Regions from separate parts of the Austwickia chelonae genome, predicted to be linked through region 1. Evidence: riboswitches for the same ligand, from Rfam matches in the RefSeq annotation. Region 1 holds a riboswitch; the other holds the start of a gene.

What was found. A riboswitch is a leader RNA that binds a small molecule or an ion and turns the genes downstream of it on or off. The one in region 1 is predicted to bind cyclic di-AMP.
Positions count from the first base shown of each region.
Region 2: it holds a riboswitch for cyclic di-AMP, as region 1 does, so the genes downstream of both, DX923_RS16945 (transglycosylase family protein) here and DX923_RS16935 (C40 family peptidase) in region 1, are expected to answer to the same signal.

Region 1 is NZ_CP031447.1:2,390,655-2,398,352, reverse strand. It holds gene serC (phosphoserine transaminase) at 20-1,147, opposite strand; gene DX923_RS10580 (citrate synthase 2) at 1,206-2,315, opposite strand; gene DX923_RS10575 (metal-dependent transcriptional regulator) at 2,851-3,558, shown strand; cyclic di-AMP (ydaO/yuaA leader) riboswitch at 4,001-4,144, shown strand; gene DX923_RS16935 (C40 family peptidase) at 4,150-4,914, shown strand; gene DX923_RS10565 (fluoride efflux transporter FluC) at 5,079-5,450, opposite strand; gene DX923_RS10560 (fluoride efflux transporter FluC) at 5,447-5,896, opposite strand; gene DX923_RS10555 (metallophosphoesterase family protein) at 6,011-7,159, shown strand; gene DX923_RS10550 (AAA family ATPase) at 7,156-7,698, shown strand, end outside.
Region 2 is NZ_CP031447.1:2,508,663-2,516,360, forward strand. It holds gene DX923_RS11035 (hypothetical protein) at 1-284, opposite strand, end outside; gene DX923_RS16215 (hypothetical protein) at 1,197-1,337, opposite strand; gene DX923_RS11040 (antitoxin HicB) at 2,825-3,229, opposite strand; tRNA gene DX923_RS11045 (tRNA-Thr) at 3,546-3,618, opposite strand; gene DX923_RS16945 (transglycosylase family protein) at 3,860-4,732, opposite strand; cyclic di-AMP (ydaO/yuaA leader) riboswitch at 4,743-4,897, opposite strand; gene DX923_RS11055 (serine/threonine-protein kinase) at 5,496-7,148, opposite strand; gene DX923_RS11060 (alpha,alpha-trehalose-phosphate synthase (UDP-forming)) at 7,436-7,698, shown strand, end outside.

The DNA of each region.
Region 1 (7,698 bases):
TGCTCCTTGTCCCGACCTTTCAGCTCAGTTCGCTGACCACATGGTCGATGCAGCAGGTCAGCGCACTGATGTCGTCAGGCTCGATCGACGGGAAGAGCGCGACGCGTAGCTGATTGCGACCGAGCTTGCGATAGGGCTCGGTGTCGACGACGCCGTGGCGGCGCAGTACCGCGCTCACCGTGGCCGCATCGACCGCTGGGTCGAGGTCGACGGTGGCGACGACCTGGCTCCGGTGCTCCGGTCTCGTGACGAAACAGGTGGTGTACGAGGTCTGCTCCACCCAGCTGTACAGCCGGCGGGCGTTCTCCGCAGTGCGGTTGACGGCCCAGAGCAGGCCGCCACGCTGGAGAAGGCTACGGATCTGTGCGTTCATGAGCAGCAGGGTCGTCAGGGCAGGGGTGTTGAGGGTCTGGTTCTGTGCAGAGAGTTCTACTGCGGTGGCCAGACGCAGTGAAGCTGGTATCCAGCGCTCGGTGGAGGCCTCGATCTGGGCGATCCGGTCCAGGGCACGGGGGGAGAGGACGGCGAACCACAGACCGCCGTCGGCAGCGAAATTCTTTTGCGGTGCGAAGTAGTACGCGTCTGTCTGCGAGAGGTCGACGTCCAGCCCGCCCGCTGCACTGGTGGCATCCACGAGGACGAGGGTCTCTTCGTCGAGCCCGGGTGGTCGGATCACCGGAGCCGAGGCTCCGGTGGAGGTTTCGTTCTGTGGCCAGGCCAGGACGTCACAGACTCCGTCGGCCTGGGGGAGTGCGACTGAGCCGGGTGCAGCGCTGTCGATCACGGGAGCGGAGAGAAAAGGCGCCCCTCCGGTCACCGCGGCGAACTTTGCGGAGAACTCCCCGAAGACGCCGTGGCGGGCCTGGCGGCGAACCAGGGAGAAGGCGGCGGCATCCCAGAAACTCGTGGTGCCGCCATTGCCGAGTGCGACCAGGTATCCGGCGGGTAGCCCGAATAGCTCGCCCAATCCGTGACGCAATTCTTTGACCAGGTCGAGTACCGGGGGCTGACGATGGGATGTTCCCAGTAGGCGGGAGGAGGTCAGCTCACGGACGTGTTCGGCAGGGACCAAGGAGGGGCCGCAGCCGAACCGTCCGTCCTGGGGCAAGAGATGCCCGGGGATGCTGATGTGGGTGCCCTCGTTCACCTCGCCATCCTCTCCTGATCGTGAGCGCAGAGCGCCGGAGTGGGTCGTCCTTCTCCGGTCAACGGTCGAAACGATGCGCGGGTGGAAGCGTGTCCCAGCCGGGAACTGCCTCTGCGGAGCGGGGGGACGGGCCTGCATAGTGGGCTATCGGTCGAATCGGACGTTCCAGGGCCTTCTGCTCCAGGACGTGGGCGGACCATCCGGCTGAACGGGCACAGGCGAACATGGGGGTGAACAGGCGTGGCGGTACCTCAGCGCCATGGAGGAGGACGGCGACCCAGTACTCCATGTTGACCCCGATGCCTTGGCCGGGGTGACGTTCTGCGAGGACATCCAGCGCAGCAGCTTCGAGTTGAGAGGCGACCTCGAACAGCGGTGCCTTGAAACGGCGGGCGAGCTCGCGGATGGCGGTGGCCCGAGGGTCCTCCCCGCCGTAGACACGGTGTCCGAATCCCATCAGCCTGATTCCCCGATCGAGGAGCCTTCGTACGTAGGCCTGGGGGTCGCCATGTGCTTCGGCTTCCAGGATCATGCGGAGCGCGCGGGAGGGTGCTCCGCCGTGGAGGGGACCGCTGATGGCGCCGACCGCGCCTGAGAGGCAGGCTGCGACGTCGGCTCCGGTGGAGGCGATGAGCCGGGCGGTCATGGTCGAGGGGTTGAGCCCGTGTTCGGCTGCGACGGTGAAGTAACCGTCGAGAGCTGCCACGTGGCGGGGATCCGGCTCCCCGCGCCATCGGGTCATGAAGCGTCCTACGACTGTTTCGGCCTTGCCGATCTGGTGTTCTGGGACGACGGGGACATTTGCGCCTCGGGCAGATTGGGCGATGAAGGACATGGCCATCGTGGAAGCGCGTCCGAGTTGCTCTCGGGCTTGGTCGATGTCGATGTCGTGCAGTGGGCGGAAGCCCCAGATCGGGGCGAGTTGGGCCAGTGCGCTCTGGACGTCCACTCGGACATCTCCGGTCCGTACCGGCAAGGGGAACTGTTCAGCAGGCGGAAGACCTGCTCCGAAGTTCCCGCTGACGAGCAGCCCCCAGACCTCGCCGAAGGTGACTTTGTCGACGAGTTCACGGATGTCGACGCCGCGGTAGCGCAGGCATCCCGAGTTGTGGTCGGCTTCGGCGATCGCCGTGGTGAAGGCGGGCGGGGTCTCTGGAAGGGTGACCATGGAGGCCATTCTTCCTGATGGGGGACCGGGCCTCCGGGGGCTGTGCTCAGGTTGTGATGAGATGCGTCGCGCCGAGGAGGGAGCACTCTGTCGGGAGATGCCGGTGTGGTGAGGGGCTGGGGCAAGACGAAGGGCCGGGTCCAGTGGAGGACCCGGCCCTTCGTGGACCGGTGCCAGGTGTGATCCGGTCCGGGCGCTGGCTGCCAGGGGGTGCGCCAGCGCCGCCACCGTTGGTCGTGACCCAGCTCGGGGGTCCTAGGCCACGACCAAGCGGTGTGATTGAAATCTAAAACAGGCAAGAAAGACGAATCAAGTCTTTGCCCAAAACGGGTGTGGCTCAGCCTTTTCGGTGCCATGAGCTGCATTTTCCCAGGGTGTGGAAGGTCAATCCGCCCTCTGTAGGCTCGAGAACGGGTTCTGTTGTATCCCAGACAGGGTTGAGACTTCACGACCGGTGGTGACGCCACGACCGGTCCGGGCGCCGGGAAATGAACATGAGGTCGGAATCGGCCGCCCAACCTGAGAGGATGGCAGGGTGACCGAGCTGATCGACACCACGGAGATGTATCTGCGGATCATCTTCGAATTAGAGGAAGAGGGGACGGCTGTCCTTCGTGCCCGCATCGTGGACCGTCTGGGGCACTCCGGCCCGACGGTTTCACAGACGGTGGCGCGCATGGAGCGTGACGGCCTGCTGGCCGTGCAGCCGGACCGGAGTTTGTTGCTCTCGGAGGAGGGGCGGCGTCGCGCAACGAGGGTCATGCGAAAGCATCGGCTCGCGGAGCGGCTGTTGGTGGACGTCATCGGGCTGGAGTACGAGTACGTCCATGCGGAAGCCTGCCGCTGGGAACATGTCATGAGTGACCGGGTCGAGCGCAAGATCTTGGCGCTGCTCGACAGCAGTACTCAGAGCCCCTACGGAAATCCGATCCCTGGGTTGGACGAGTTGGGGGTCGAGCCGGGGAAGGAGGTCCGGGCCGTTGTCGTCCCGCTCGCGAGCCTGCACGATCGTCGCGGGGGGCATGTCGAGGTTCGGCGCTTGGGTGAGGCCTTGCAGGACGACGCCGAGATCCTGGGGATGCTCCAGGATGTTGGTGTGGTCCCCGAGGCGCACGTACGCGTCTCCTGGACGGACGAGGGGTGGCGGATCGGTTCCTCGGCGGAGTCTGATCTCGTGATCTCCCGGGATGTGGCTGCTCAGATCTGGGTGACACTTCCTCAGCGCTACTTGAACGAGGAGTGACCGCCCGGCCACGCTGATGCCTGCGCTCTATATATAACGTCGCTCGGAGGGTTACCTCCGAGCGACGTTATATATAGAGCGCACGTACGTCCTGGACGTGGGCCGGAGTGCAGGTAGGGGCTGGGCCTCCCTTCCGGGAAGGTGCCTTCGAGGGGGCATCTTCCGGCGCGGGTGATAAGGGAGTGAAGGCGTCGGAGGGCTGGCCGTTGAACCATTTTTTAGCTCCGCGGAGCCGCCTTGTGACGCAGTTCACATTCTCGCAAGGCCCGGGGATGAGCTGCGAAAATACCGTGACGAACCTGAGTGTTCCGGTAGTTCCTTGATCGTGTTGTGATCCGAGCGTGACATTCGGGCGTCTGTCCCTGTAACTTCGTCTCGTCGCCCACCCCTGGGGTGACCCTCACGACGGAGCGCCGAGTCCTGCCAGCCGTTGAGGGGTTCGCACGTCACTACGCCTTGGCAGGAGCGGGGGACCCATAGTGGTCTCGAAGAGGCCTTGGGGTGAAGTCGCAAACCCTTCGATTGCGACCGGGCATTCTCCTGCCCGAACCCGACAGCTCACCTCGCAGGCGGCTGGAGAGGTTATACCCCGTGTCTAAGTACACTGTCGGGCGCCACCGCGCCCCCGGTCGTCTCAACCCGGTCTCGTCCTTCTCATCCGCCGTGGCGCGAGGTGCCCGTCCTGCTGTTGCCGCTACCGCAACGGTTGCTGCCGCCGGAAGCATGGCTCTGGCAGGCACTGCGAATGCGTCGCCGACGGCCCCTAACGCTGTAGCTGCTGAGGCTGTCGTCCTCACCGGTGGTGCTGTTGACACCACCGTTTCCTACGGCCTCCCGGTCATGGCTGCTGCTGATGAAGCCAGCGATGCCTCCAGCAACTTCGCTTCGGTCGCGCTCTCGAACCGCGCCAAGCCGAAGGCCGAGGTCGCGGAGAGCGCTTACGACTCTCAGGGCCAGTCCAAGGGACGCTCCGGCGCGGTCAAGTCCTACTCCGGAGCCAAGGCCAAGGGTGCGATGAACCCGGCGCCCAAGGGCAGCGTCCTTGGTGTTGCCGCCAGCCTCTCTGGCATCCCTTACCTCTGGGGCGGAACCACTCCTTCCGGATTCGACTGCTCTGGCTACGTGCAGTACGTCTTCCGTCAGGCTGGGATCTCCCTCCCTCGTACTTCTGGCGCGCAGCGTGCAGCCACCACGCCGGTCTCCAACCCGCAGCCCGGTGACCTGGTCTTCTTCGGGACCTGGCACGTGGGAATCTACGCCGGTAACGGGATGATGTACGACGCACCCACCGCTGGCCAGAGCACGGGTCTCCACAAGATCTGGAGCAACAACGTCAGCTACGGACGCGTGGGCTGACTCTAAGTCTTCACATAATGTGAACGGTGGTGGCTCGGCAGCCTTATCTGTCGGGCCACCACCACGTTCAAAAAAGGCTCTTCGATGGGAGACGCCTTCTTGAGCGGCTCACTGCCGGATGGTGTGGAAGATGCACAGGGGCGTCTTCCTGCACTGTCCGGCAGTTAGCACATGCCGCCGGCAACGAATCCTAATGCTGCGGCAAGGAGACTTGCTGCATAAGAGCCGAGAGCCAGAAAAAGGGCTTTCTTTTTCTGCTCAGCGGCCGCCAATCGCACCGACTCCACACAAGCAGTCGAGAACGTGGTGTATCCGCCCAGGAAGCCGACTCCGAGCAACAGCCGTAGTTCTTCGCCAGCTGAGCCGCTTCCCCAGCCGTAGCAGGCTATGAGAAAGCCGAGCGCACCTGATCCGGTGACGTTGATACACAAAGTCCCCACCGGAACGGTTAGGCGTGACCGAGAGGACACGACGCCGTCGATCACGAAGCGAACTATCGCTCCTGCACCGCCGGCGAGAGCCACCGCGACGATCATGACTCATGTCCTCCGTGATCTGCTCCGACCGCTCGCCCCCGGGGAAGTACTGAGAACCCGACTCCGGCAGCGACTAATCCTCCGGAAAGAGTGACAGCGACATACAGCAGCGCCGTCAGCCACCTCGCATCGGCACCCAGCAGGAGACTCTCCACCACGAAGGTGCTGTATGTGGTGAACCCGCCCAGAAATCCGGTACCGAAAGTGAGTCGGAGCACCCGGCGGATGCCGACGTCAGGGAAGTCGGACAGAAACCCGATGAGCCATCCCAGAGCCAATGCGCCACATAAGTTCACTCCCAATGTGGCCCACGGAAAACCGGCAGGAGACATCGGGAAGGTCTGGGCAATCGACGCCCGTGCTGCCGTGCCCAAGGCACCTCCTGCACCGACACACAGCAGAAGGGGCCACTGCCGGTAGGCGACAGGCGACGGCGTAGCAAGCATCACACCCTCCTCCGTGCCGAGAATGTCGTGCTCTGCACGGAGATTCGACCGGTTAGCCTCATAGCGAGAAGACCGGCCTGACGAGCAGTGCCCTGAGGTGAGGAGAGCGCGAGTATGGAACCCGGCTCTGTACGTTTCCTGCACACCAGCGACTGGCAGCTCGGCATGACTCGGCACTTCCTGGAGGGAGAAGCACAGTCACGATACGCAGGAGCGCGGCTGGACGCGGTCCGAGGTATCGGACAGACCGCCCGTGAACACCGATGCGATTTCGTAGTCGTTGCCGGTGACGTTTTCGACTCCAACTTCCTTGCTTCCCAGACCCTACGGCGGTCTCTGGACGCGCTACGCACTATCGAGGTCCCGGTCTACCTGCTTCCGGGAAATCACGACGCCCATAACGCGGCCACGATATACCGCTCCGAGATCTTCCTCCGAGAACGCCCGGAACACGTGCATGTCCTTGACCACGTCGGACCGTACCCGGTCGCGCCTGGGGTGGAGCTGCTCGCCGCGCCCTTGACCTCGAATGCCCCTATCAGCGACCCCACCACCAAGGCGCTGGAGGCCGCCCAGCCCGACGGTGTCCGACGGATCCTGGTAGCGCACGGTCAGGTCGATGCGATCAACCCGGATCGACGTGATGTCTCCGCGATCAGACTCGCTGCCCTCGAACAGGCGCTGTCCGAGGGCAGCATCCACTATGTGGCTCTGGGCGACCGCCACTCCCGGCTCTCCGTGGGCGCGACCGGCATGGTTCATTACAGCGGGACACCGGAAGTGACCGACTTCCGCGAGCAGCTCCCCGGCGACGTGCTTCTGGTCGAGCTTTCCCCTCAAGGAACGGGCCAGGTCGAGGAGATCCACGTGGGTCGATGGGCTTTCCAAGATCTAGCCCGTGAGGTCAACGGAAGTGACGACCTGGACGACCTGGACAGTGAGCTCTCGGGCCTGCCCGACGCCGACCGAACCGTCGTCAGATATGCACTGACCGGCACCTTGAGCCTCTCCGAGCATGCTCGTCTCCAGGATCTGCTGGCACGTCACACCGACAGGCTCGCCGGCTGCTACGCCTGGGAAAGGCACGCTCACCTCGCGGTCTACGTCGACGGTACCGAACTCACCGACATCGGAGTCGGAGGTTTTGTCACCGCAGCCGTCAACGAGCTGGCTGCGCAGGCCGAGACCCAAGGCGCAGAGGCAGCTGTGGCCGGAGACGCCCTCGCGCTGCTCTACCGACTCGCCAAGGCAGGGGAACGATGAGGATCCACCGGCTGAAGGTCTCCCATCTCAGGGGGCTTCAGGACCCGGAGCCCCTGGCCTTCCCGGACAACGGGTGTTACCTGTTGACCGGCGCCAACGAAGCCGGGAAATCGACCCTTGTCGAAGCGATCGACCTTCTGCTCGACGAGAAGGACAGCAGCGCGAAGGCGAAGGTTCGTGCGGTTCGGCCGATCGGCCAGGACGTTCCCACCACGATCGAAGCAGAATTCAGCGCAGGGGAGTACCGCTTCGTCTACCGCAAACAATGGTTCAAACGGGCCGCGACCGAACTGCAGGTGATCAGCCCCCGCACCGAGCATCTCACTGGGCAGGAAGCTCACGAGCGGGTGCAGCAGATCCTTGCCGAGACCACGGACATGGCGTTGTGGAAGGCCTTGCGCTTCATGCAAGGAAGCGTGCCTGATCAGCTTGATCTCACCGGTAGCGCTGCGCTGACCGCAGCATTGGACCGGGCATCAGGAACGACCACCGAGACAGGCGGAGACGCAGATACTCTTGTCTCGGCCGTGGCAGCCGAG
Region 2 (7,698 bases), 120 kb from region 1:
GAATATCCGAGGAAGAACCAGTTCTCGGTCCAATACACCAGGAAGAACCCGCCCAGCACGATTGCCACATCAACCGCACGATGCGCAGTCTCGTGCTTCATATCCGGCGCCTCCCCGGGCACCGACGAAAGGCGCCGGGAGAACATGGAAGCAACAAGGACATCCGCAGCACCGAGCGCAGCCAGACACAACCCCACGAACTGCCACCCGCTCAGATAGAGCGCAATGCCCACGACGATCACGACAGCACCGGTGCCCAGGATCAACTTTCGAGGATTCTTCATCGCTACCCGTACCACCACTAGAAAGTCATCAACTTGACAGGACCCTCAAGATATTTCCCGAAAGAAACACCAAAGACAGATTAACAGATGTGATCGGCATTCACAGAATGTGAGACCGATAATCTATCATCTCAGAAACCTGAACCTACCTTTTGTGAATTTTTTCCGCTTTAAAAAATCGGAGCGTCGCCATCCACCTGCATATAAAATCGACAGTCTCCGCGTCATGGGGACAACAGCTGCCAATCTCAGCGCAATTTTGGCACTTCCTTTTCCTACCGAGGAAGGCGCGGCCACGGTCGTCTCGTTCAGGAGTAACATGCAGGCCGTGAGTGTGACATCTCGTTCGATAATGGCCTTGTCCATGGTGGCGACCCTAGCTTCCTTGACAGGGTGCTCCGCCGTTGAGCGAGTTCCCTCACGAGTCGTCACCGTGACCGCTGACCCATCTGCCGCACCAACGACAGCAGCTCCGTCGAGACTGAGCGAAGCGCCTGTTCCAGCAGGAGCCGCTCAGATTCCTGCCGAGAGCCGTTCCTACAACGACTCTCCGTTGCCAGACGGGACGGCGAGCTCCGAGGTCGGAGCAGATGAGTACGGAGCTCGTCTGATGGCCTGCCCGAATGGTGGCCTGCGTGTTTACGGGTGCAGGGATGCTCCACCACCCGGGTACGGTCCGCACTCAAAGGCGCCGACTCCCCCGCCAGTCAGGACACCGGAACTGATGCCTGTACCTTCGGACGCTGCGCCCATGCATCGACCGCCCGATCTATCTGGGCGCAAGCCACCTGCAGCTCCACCTGCTCCGCCTAAGCCTCCTGCCCCTAAACCCCCGGCGGCCAAGCCTCCTGCCGCTCCACCCGTGGCTCCACCTGCGCCCCCGGCCACGCCATGAGTGGCTGTCGATGACAGTCACACCACTTCCCGGTTGATCGTCAGCTCGCCGATCTCTACCCGTCTGAGCTTGATCGTGTAGTCACCCGCTGCTCCACCGCGCCAGGAGGCCACGACACGGCTGACATGTGCCTCGAAGATCGCGGGGGACACTGTCATTTCACGCGGTGCTGTCCCATCGGCCAGGGTGGGATTTATGACGCTCCTCTGACCGAATCGAGGCACTCTCTTCTCAGCAACTTCACAGCACCACCGCTGGTCAGAGGTAAACCTGGAGAAGGGATGCGAAGCACCCTTGATGCCGCACCCTCCAAAGCGCCCATCTGTCCTCGTCCGCGGTCACGACGCCAAACGCGATTTCACGGCTCTGCCTGCCATCGATCGAGCCAAACTAGACCCGCCGCAACCGCTGAAAGAAGTTCCCATCTTCTATAACGCTCCACAGGGCTCGAGCAAATGGATCGTCCACCGGCTGACTCGCGACCGGGAAGCCATAGCAGGTGCGGGTACGCACGCGATCCATTGGTGCACCCTCAGCACAGGCAGAATCCTCCCTGCCTACTGAACGACCCACTCTTTGCAGATAATTACCCAGGGGACATGAACCCGTGAAAGGCTTCCGACTTCCTCTCCGTGAGGAAGCGGAGAACCTTCATCCCTTTACCCAATTTTATTGGCTAGAAGGATTTCTAGTCCTCAAGGCAGCCACTCCCACAAATGAGAGCCCAATAAAAACCAGTTATCTAAATAATATGATAGGAAAAGACCGGCCAATACACCCATGGCGCCGACCGCCTTGTTGGCGGTTTCATATTTCGGGACGCACCCAGTGCCCCCATTGGTCTTACTGAAGTAAATCACTGTGGCGAATATTTCGATAACGCCAAGAAAATTGAGCGCAAAGCCAACAGTTTTAAAGCCGAATAGATGAAGAAGTTCACCGCAGACAATCTGCGCATTGGCGGCGCCGCAGATGAATCATTGGGATTTCTCAAGACGAGCCCCTAATGCTTCCAACTCTTGGGTTGGGCTCAACAGAATTTCCTATTGGTCCCAACAGAACTTTACCTGTAATTCTTCCCGACGAATGCCCAGAAGGCGAGCTCCACACCAAGAGTAATGGCCCTCACGGCAGGGTTTATCTTGGCCAAGGCCAGAGCCTTCTGTCATGCAGGTCCGCGCGCATGGCCCGTTGCAGTCACCAAAAGACTACAGACGTAAGCCATGTTGCGAGGAACGATGGCGGACCATTCGTAACATCTTCCATGTTGCTTCTTGTGCTGGACGTCTACTTCGCACCGCACGCCTCGAAGATTACGTCCATAACAGGAGTTTGCAAATACTGAAAGTCGATCATCTTCATGCCGGGGAAATGAAATTGTTTTCATGGAACGAACGGCAAGGCCTATGCGAATTAAACCCGCAATGGGTGATATTCTGAATTTAGATTGTTCTCGATCAGGATGGTTGGGGAATGGTGACCTCCAGCGGTCGCCTACTGTGCAGCCGCCCCCTATCCATGATGAAGCGAGGAGAGGGTCCGGGTTTTGTTTACTTACCGTTGATGATGGTTCCGACGTGGTGATCGGCGTATCCGGCAGTCTGGATGATCCGGTACTTCGTAGTGCTCATTGGACCCTGCTATGTCAGCCGACGAGCTGGGAGATTCGCCCCCTGGAGACGCCCATCACGACGGCGGAGTCTGTGACCGATAGGCCCATGCTCCGCAACTCCGAAGCAACGGCCCGAGCTTGTGCGGCAGCATCCTGGGACGCCTTGGCAGCCGCTTCGGTGGACTCTCGCGCAGCGGCAACTTTCGCTTCGTACCCGTCCAGGTCGATGGTGAGTGCGACCGGTGCAGTGCATTTATGGCCGGTCTCCAGGGTCATGTAATCGTGGACTTCACGCTCCACGGCCTTCTGGTCAAGCGTGCGGGACTGGGTGACTCCGTATCCGTCGATGTGGAGTTCCCAGCCCCCCTTCCCTCCTGACCGTCCTGGCGGCATCCGGGCGTCCTCCAAGGTGCTGCGACATTCAAACCCGACGATCACGGCGACGATCTACAGCCACATAACGCTGGGCAAGCAGGCCAGCTCTTCTCACACATCGACGCCGCGCTCGCGGGAGCACCACAATAGGAGCCTCAGACGGCATGAGGTCGCGACGGACGCCCCCACACGGGACCGTCCGTGTCAACTACGAGCAATGGAACGCCGCCACGATCGTCGTCACCGCAAGCATGACTGTGAAGAAGACCAGGGCCTCGCGTGGCGTTCACGGTCTGTGCGCATACTGTTGCACACAAGACCCCAGAAAACCGGCTAGAGGCGGCTCTCCCTGCAGGGGAAAACCGCCTCTGAGCTGCGGAGCTGGAGAAGGGACTCGAACCCTCAACCACCTGTTTACAAGACAGGTGCGCTGCCAATTGCGCCACTCCAGCAGTCGGCTTGCACTGGGCAAGCCTGGTTCAGACTAGACGATTTTTGTCGAGCAGCCGAAATCGCAGGCAGTCAGAGAGTGTTTCTCCTGTTGCTGTCGCTGCTCCGGACCCTGGAACGCCGTAGTGGGTGCGCCTCTCCCCTGGCTTGGAGGCGCACCCACTACGGGTAAAGCAGTCGACGGTCCGGTCGAGGTGAGGACCACGGTCAGCCGCGGTGACGACCGGAAGATGTCGAGCCAGTTCAGCTGTAAGCCACCGGGTCGGCGTTGAGGCCAACAGTCTCCGGGGAGATGTTGCCACCCTCAGCAGCCAGCATCAGCGACTGCAGGCTCGCCGCAGCCACCTCCGCACGAGCGTGCGCCGCGAGGGAGACCAGCATCGGCTGGGTGAAGTAGTCCAGCCCGGAAGCCTTCATCCCGAAGAGCTTCTCGGTGGCGGCGATCGTGGCGGCGTCGGTCTTGCCCGTCTCCGTCACGCCGAGGCGCGCCTGCAAGGCGGACAGGGCTGCCTTGTCCCAGGTTCCGGTCGTCTCGCCGCCGAGCCACTGCTGCACCATCTGCGTGTCCGCAGAGCTCAACTGGCCGTATGCCGGCTTCACCGGGGCAACAGCCTTCGGGGGTGTGGCGGCCACCGCGGCCGGCTTCGTCGCCGCAGCCGGCTTGGCGCTGGTCTGCGCGGGGTTGACCTGAGCGGCCGGCTTGGCGACGGCGCCGCCGCCCACCGAACCGGAGGCCTTGGTCAGACCGGCCTTGACCGAACACACCGGCCAGGCTCCGGGGCCCTGCATGGCAAGAAGCTTCTGCCCGACGGCGATCTGTGCCTCACGGCTGGCCAGATCCGGGCGTGCCGCATAAGCGGAGCCACCCGCACCCTGCCAGCTGCGCAAGGAGAACTGGAGGCCACCGTAGTAACCGTTGCCATTGTTGATGTGCCAGTTGCCGCCGGCCTCGCACTGGGCGAGACGGTCCCAGGCATTGCCACCGGCAGGGGCTGCCTGCGCAGGGATGGCGGCCATGCCCACGCCGACCGTGGCCGTGGCGACACCGAGGGCGCCAGCCTTGACGGTACGGCGGACTGAACGGCGAGGGGAAGCGTGCTTAGGGGTATAGGCCATGTGCTGCTCAATGTCCTTCCTGACGAGCGCCTACGGGGTCAGCTGTCGGGTTCGGGCTGCCAGGTGCCCGGCCGACCGGAGTCGGCTTCACCCCAAGCCGTCATAGCTACGGCGGTCCGGCGGGTGCCGGTGGGTTCCCCGTCATCGTCTCTGCCGACCCGGAGGCCGACCGTGTCCGCCGACGAATGTTGGGCGCACCGGACACGTGTAACGGTTGGTTGTGCAGTTTAGTTGTACTGGCTGAATACCGTACGTCGTTCGCCCGAGCCGTCCACGATCGGGTTGTGGAGCTCGGAAGTACGGCCACTCACACGCGGTTGAGACGACTTCAGCGTAACGACAGGGGCGCTGCTGAGTCTCAATTCCGCATCGTCGATCATCCGGATCCGCGGGCCTCTCGCCGCCCCCTTTGGCAATTCTGCAGGCAAGAGGCATGTTCCGTTCCGGATCCCCACTCGACCGCGAGACACCGAACCTGAAAATAATCTCAGAAAACGGCCGGAATTATGTCCGTATTTCGAGAGTCGCCCCGCTCTTCGCCGATCGTTTCGCGAGTTGATCCCAGCTGACATCCAGCGCAGGTGAAGTATCAACGAATCGACTTGCGTCCCGGCCAGATCCACAAAAGACCTGTTCGCGGCAGGGTTCCTCTCCAAAGATTACGATTCGGAATCGACCGAGGAGGTACCGACAAAGTTCAACGACTCCGCACCCACCCCGGACGAAAAAGAGGGCGGGAGCTCTCGGCCACCCGCCCGCCTCCTCAGCGGAAGGCCTTCCGCAACCACGCGAAGGGGTCACCGGACAAAGGCTCCCAAGAAGGTAAGAAACCCGTCGACTGCGAGATCAAGGCAATCACTGCGGCCAATCCCAACAACAGCACCGCCGCACACACCGACCCGTAACGCCATGCACCGACACTGTCCAGAACAGCACGCGTCCCCAACCGGACATGCTCACTCCCGGTGCCCCACCAGAAGACCACCATGGCCGTGACCGCACCCACGAACAACGGCCCCGGAGCACTTGGGTCGAACGGCGACCCCGGAAGAATCCCCGTCTTCTGCAAGGTGATACACCCCAGCACCGCGCAATAGGCCGCCACGGTCGGAGCCAAAGCCCCCACCAAGGCACTCACCACCGTCGACACCGCATGCAACGGCATGAGCAACAGCGCCTTCGTGGTGTCCCACCGACGCACACCGTGCGTACTGCGCTGACGGCCCAACAGCCGCCCCGCACGTTCCACCGACCTGGCCAACCACGTCCAAGCCACCGCCAACAACAAGGACTTCACCGGAGCAGCCAAGGTCAACGCGGCGAACAAAGCACCCAGACAGAGCACCAACCCGACACTGCGATGTTTCTGCGCCTTACCGAGAGTCTCCTCCCACAGCGGCTGCGCCCGATCGACCGCCTGCTTCCAGGCCTGAGCCGGAGCCGAGGGCGCTGCCACCGGTGCCTGCGGCTGCGGCTTGGACACGGTCGGCGCCACCGCGGTCGCGCCTGGAGCGACCACCGGTGCAGCCGCGGTCGGCGGAGCACCCGGAAGCGCCCGAGTCACCGGCATCGCCGGAATCGCCGCCGTCTTACGACCACCGGAGGCATAACGTTCCAGTTCGTACAAGATCTGCTCACGAGTCGGCCGAGCCCCCGGCCTCGGATCGAGCGCCGCCCGCAACAAAGGCGCCAACTCCGGATCCACCCCGGTCAGATCGCACTCCCCCGCACGGATCCGAGCCAACACCGCGTCCACCGGCTGATCGCCAAAAGGCACCCGGCCCGATGCCGCGAAAGCCAAGGTCGCCGCCCAAGCCCACCAATCGGTCGCCGGCGTGACATCGGCCCCGTCCAAAATCTCCGGAGCCAAGAACCCCGGCGTACCCATCACCAACCCGGTCGACGTCAACCGCACATCACCGGAACCATGCGCGATCCCGAAATCGATCAACACCCCGCGACCGTCATGGATCAGCACATTGCCCGGCTTCAGATCACGATGGACCACATCGGCGGTGTGCACCGCGGACAGAGCGGCGGACAGATCCCTCGCCAGGCCCAACAGCTTGGGCGCACTCAACGGCCCGTGCTGAGCGACGTACTGCTCCAAGGACGGGCCAGGGACATACCGAGTCACCACATAGGGGCGAGCCCCCTCCACATCGGCATCGATGATGCCGGCCACCCCGGGATGACGGATCCGGGAGAGATGATCAGCTTCACGAGACAGACGCGCACGAGCGGCAGGGTCGTCCAGCACATGATCACGCAGGACCTTGATGGCCACAGCCTGGCCTTCCTCGTCCAACGCGAGATGCACGACACCCATGCCACCGCGGCCCAGCTCGGAGCAGAGCCGATAACGGCCCAACCGACCTGCGCCGGGGCTCGGACCACGACCGACGGTCGCGCTCATGTCACCTCCCGATATGGACCGTGGACCCCTGCGGTCATCAGGACACTCGTATCAGAGTGCCAAACAGCCCAAGAGTACGTCTCTTCACTGTGCGCTCGCTGAGGGTGGTCCCCCTGTGGACCGTCGGCACCTTCGACGGACCGTGGCGCACTCCGCCGGAGTTTCGTCCTTCTCGTCCCCCGTCGACCTCACCCGCTCACCGTAGAGTGTCACTACCAGGGAGCAGGGGACACAAGGCCTTTCGAGCGAGCAGCGCTCGGCCGGTGTTCGGTGAGGAGTGGTTTCACGTGAAGGAGCATGCCGGGAAAATCCCCGGGAAAGTCGTTCGCACCTACGACTTCGTCGTAGCAGCGAACCGGCTTCCGGTGGACCGTCACGAAGAACCCGACGGCAGCTCGTCCTGGCAGCGCAGCCCCGGCGGCCTGGTGACGGCGATGGACTCGGTCATGCGCGGCCGCGAAGGCGCCTGGGTGGGTTGGGCCGGGGACGCCGGTCAAGCTCCGGAACCCTTCGAGGACGGCGGCATGTACCTGGTCCCGGTGGCCTTGAC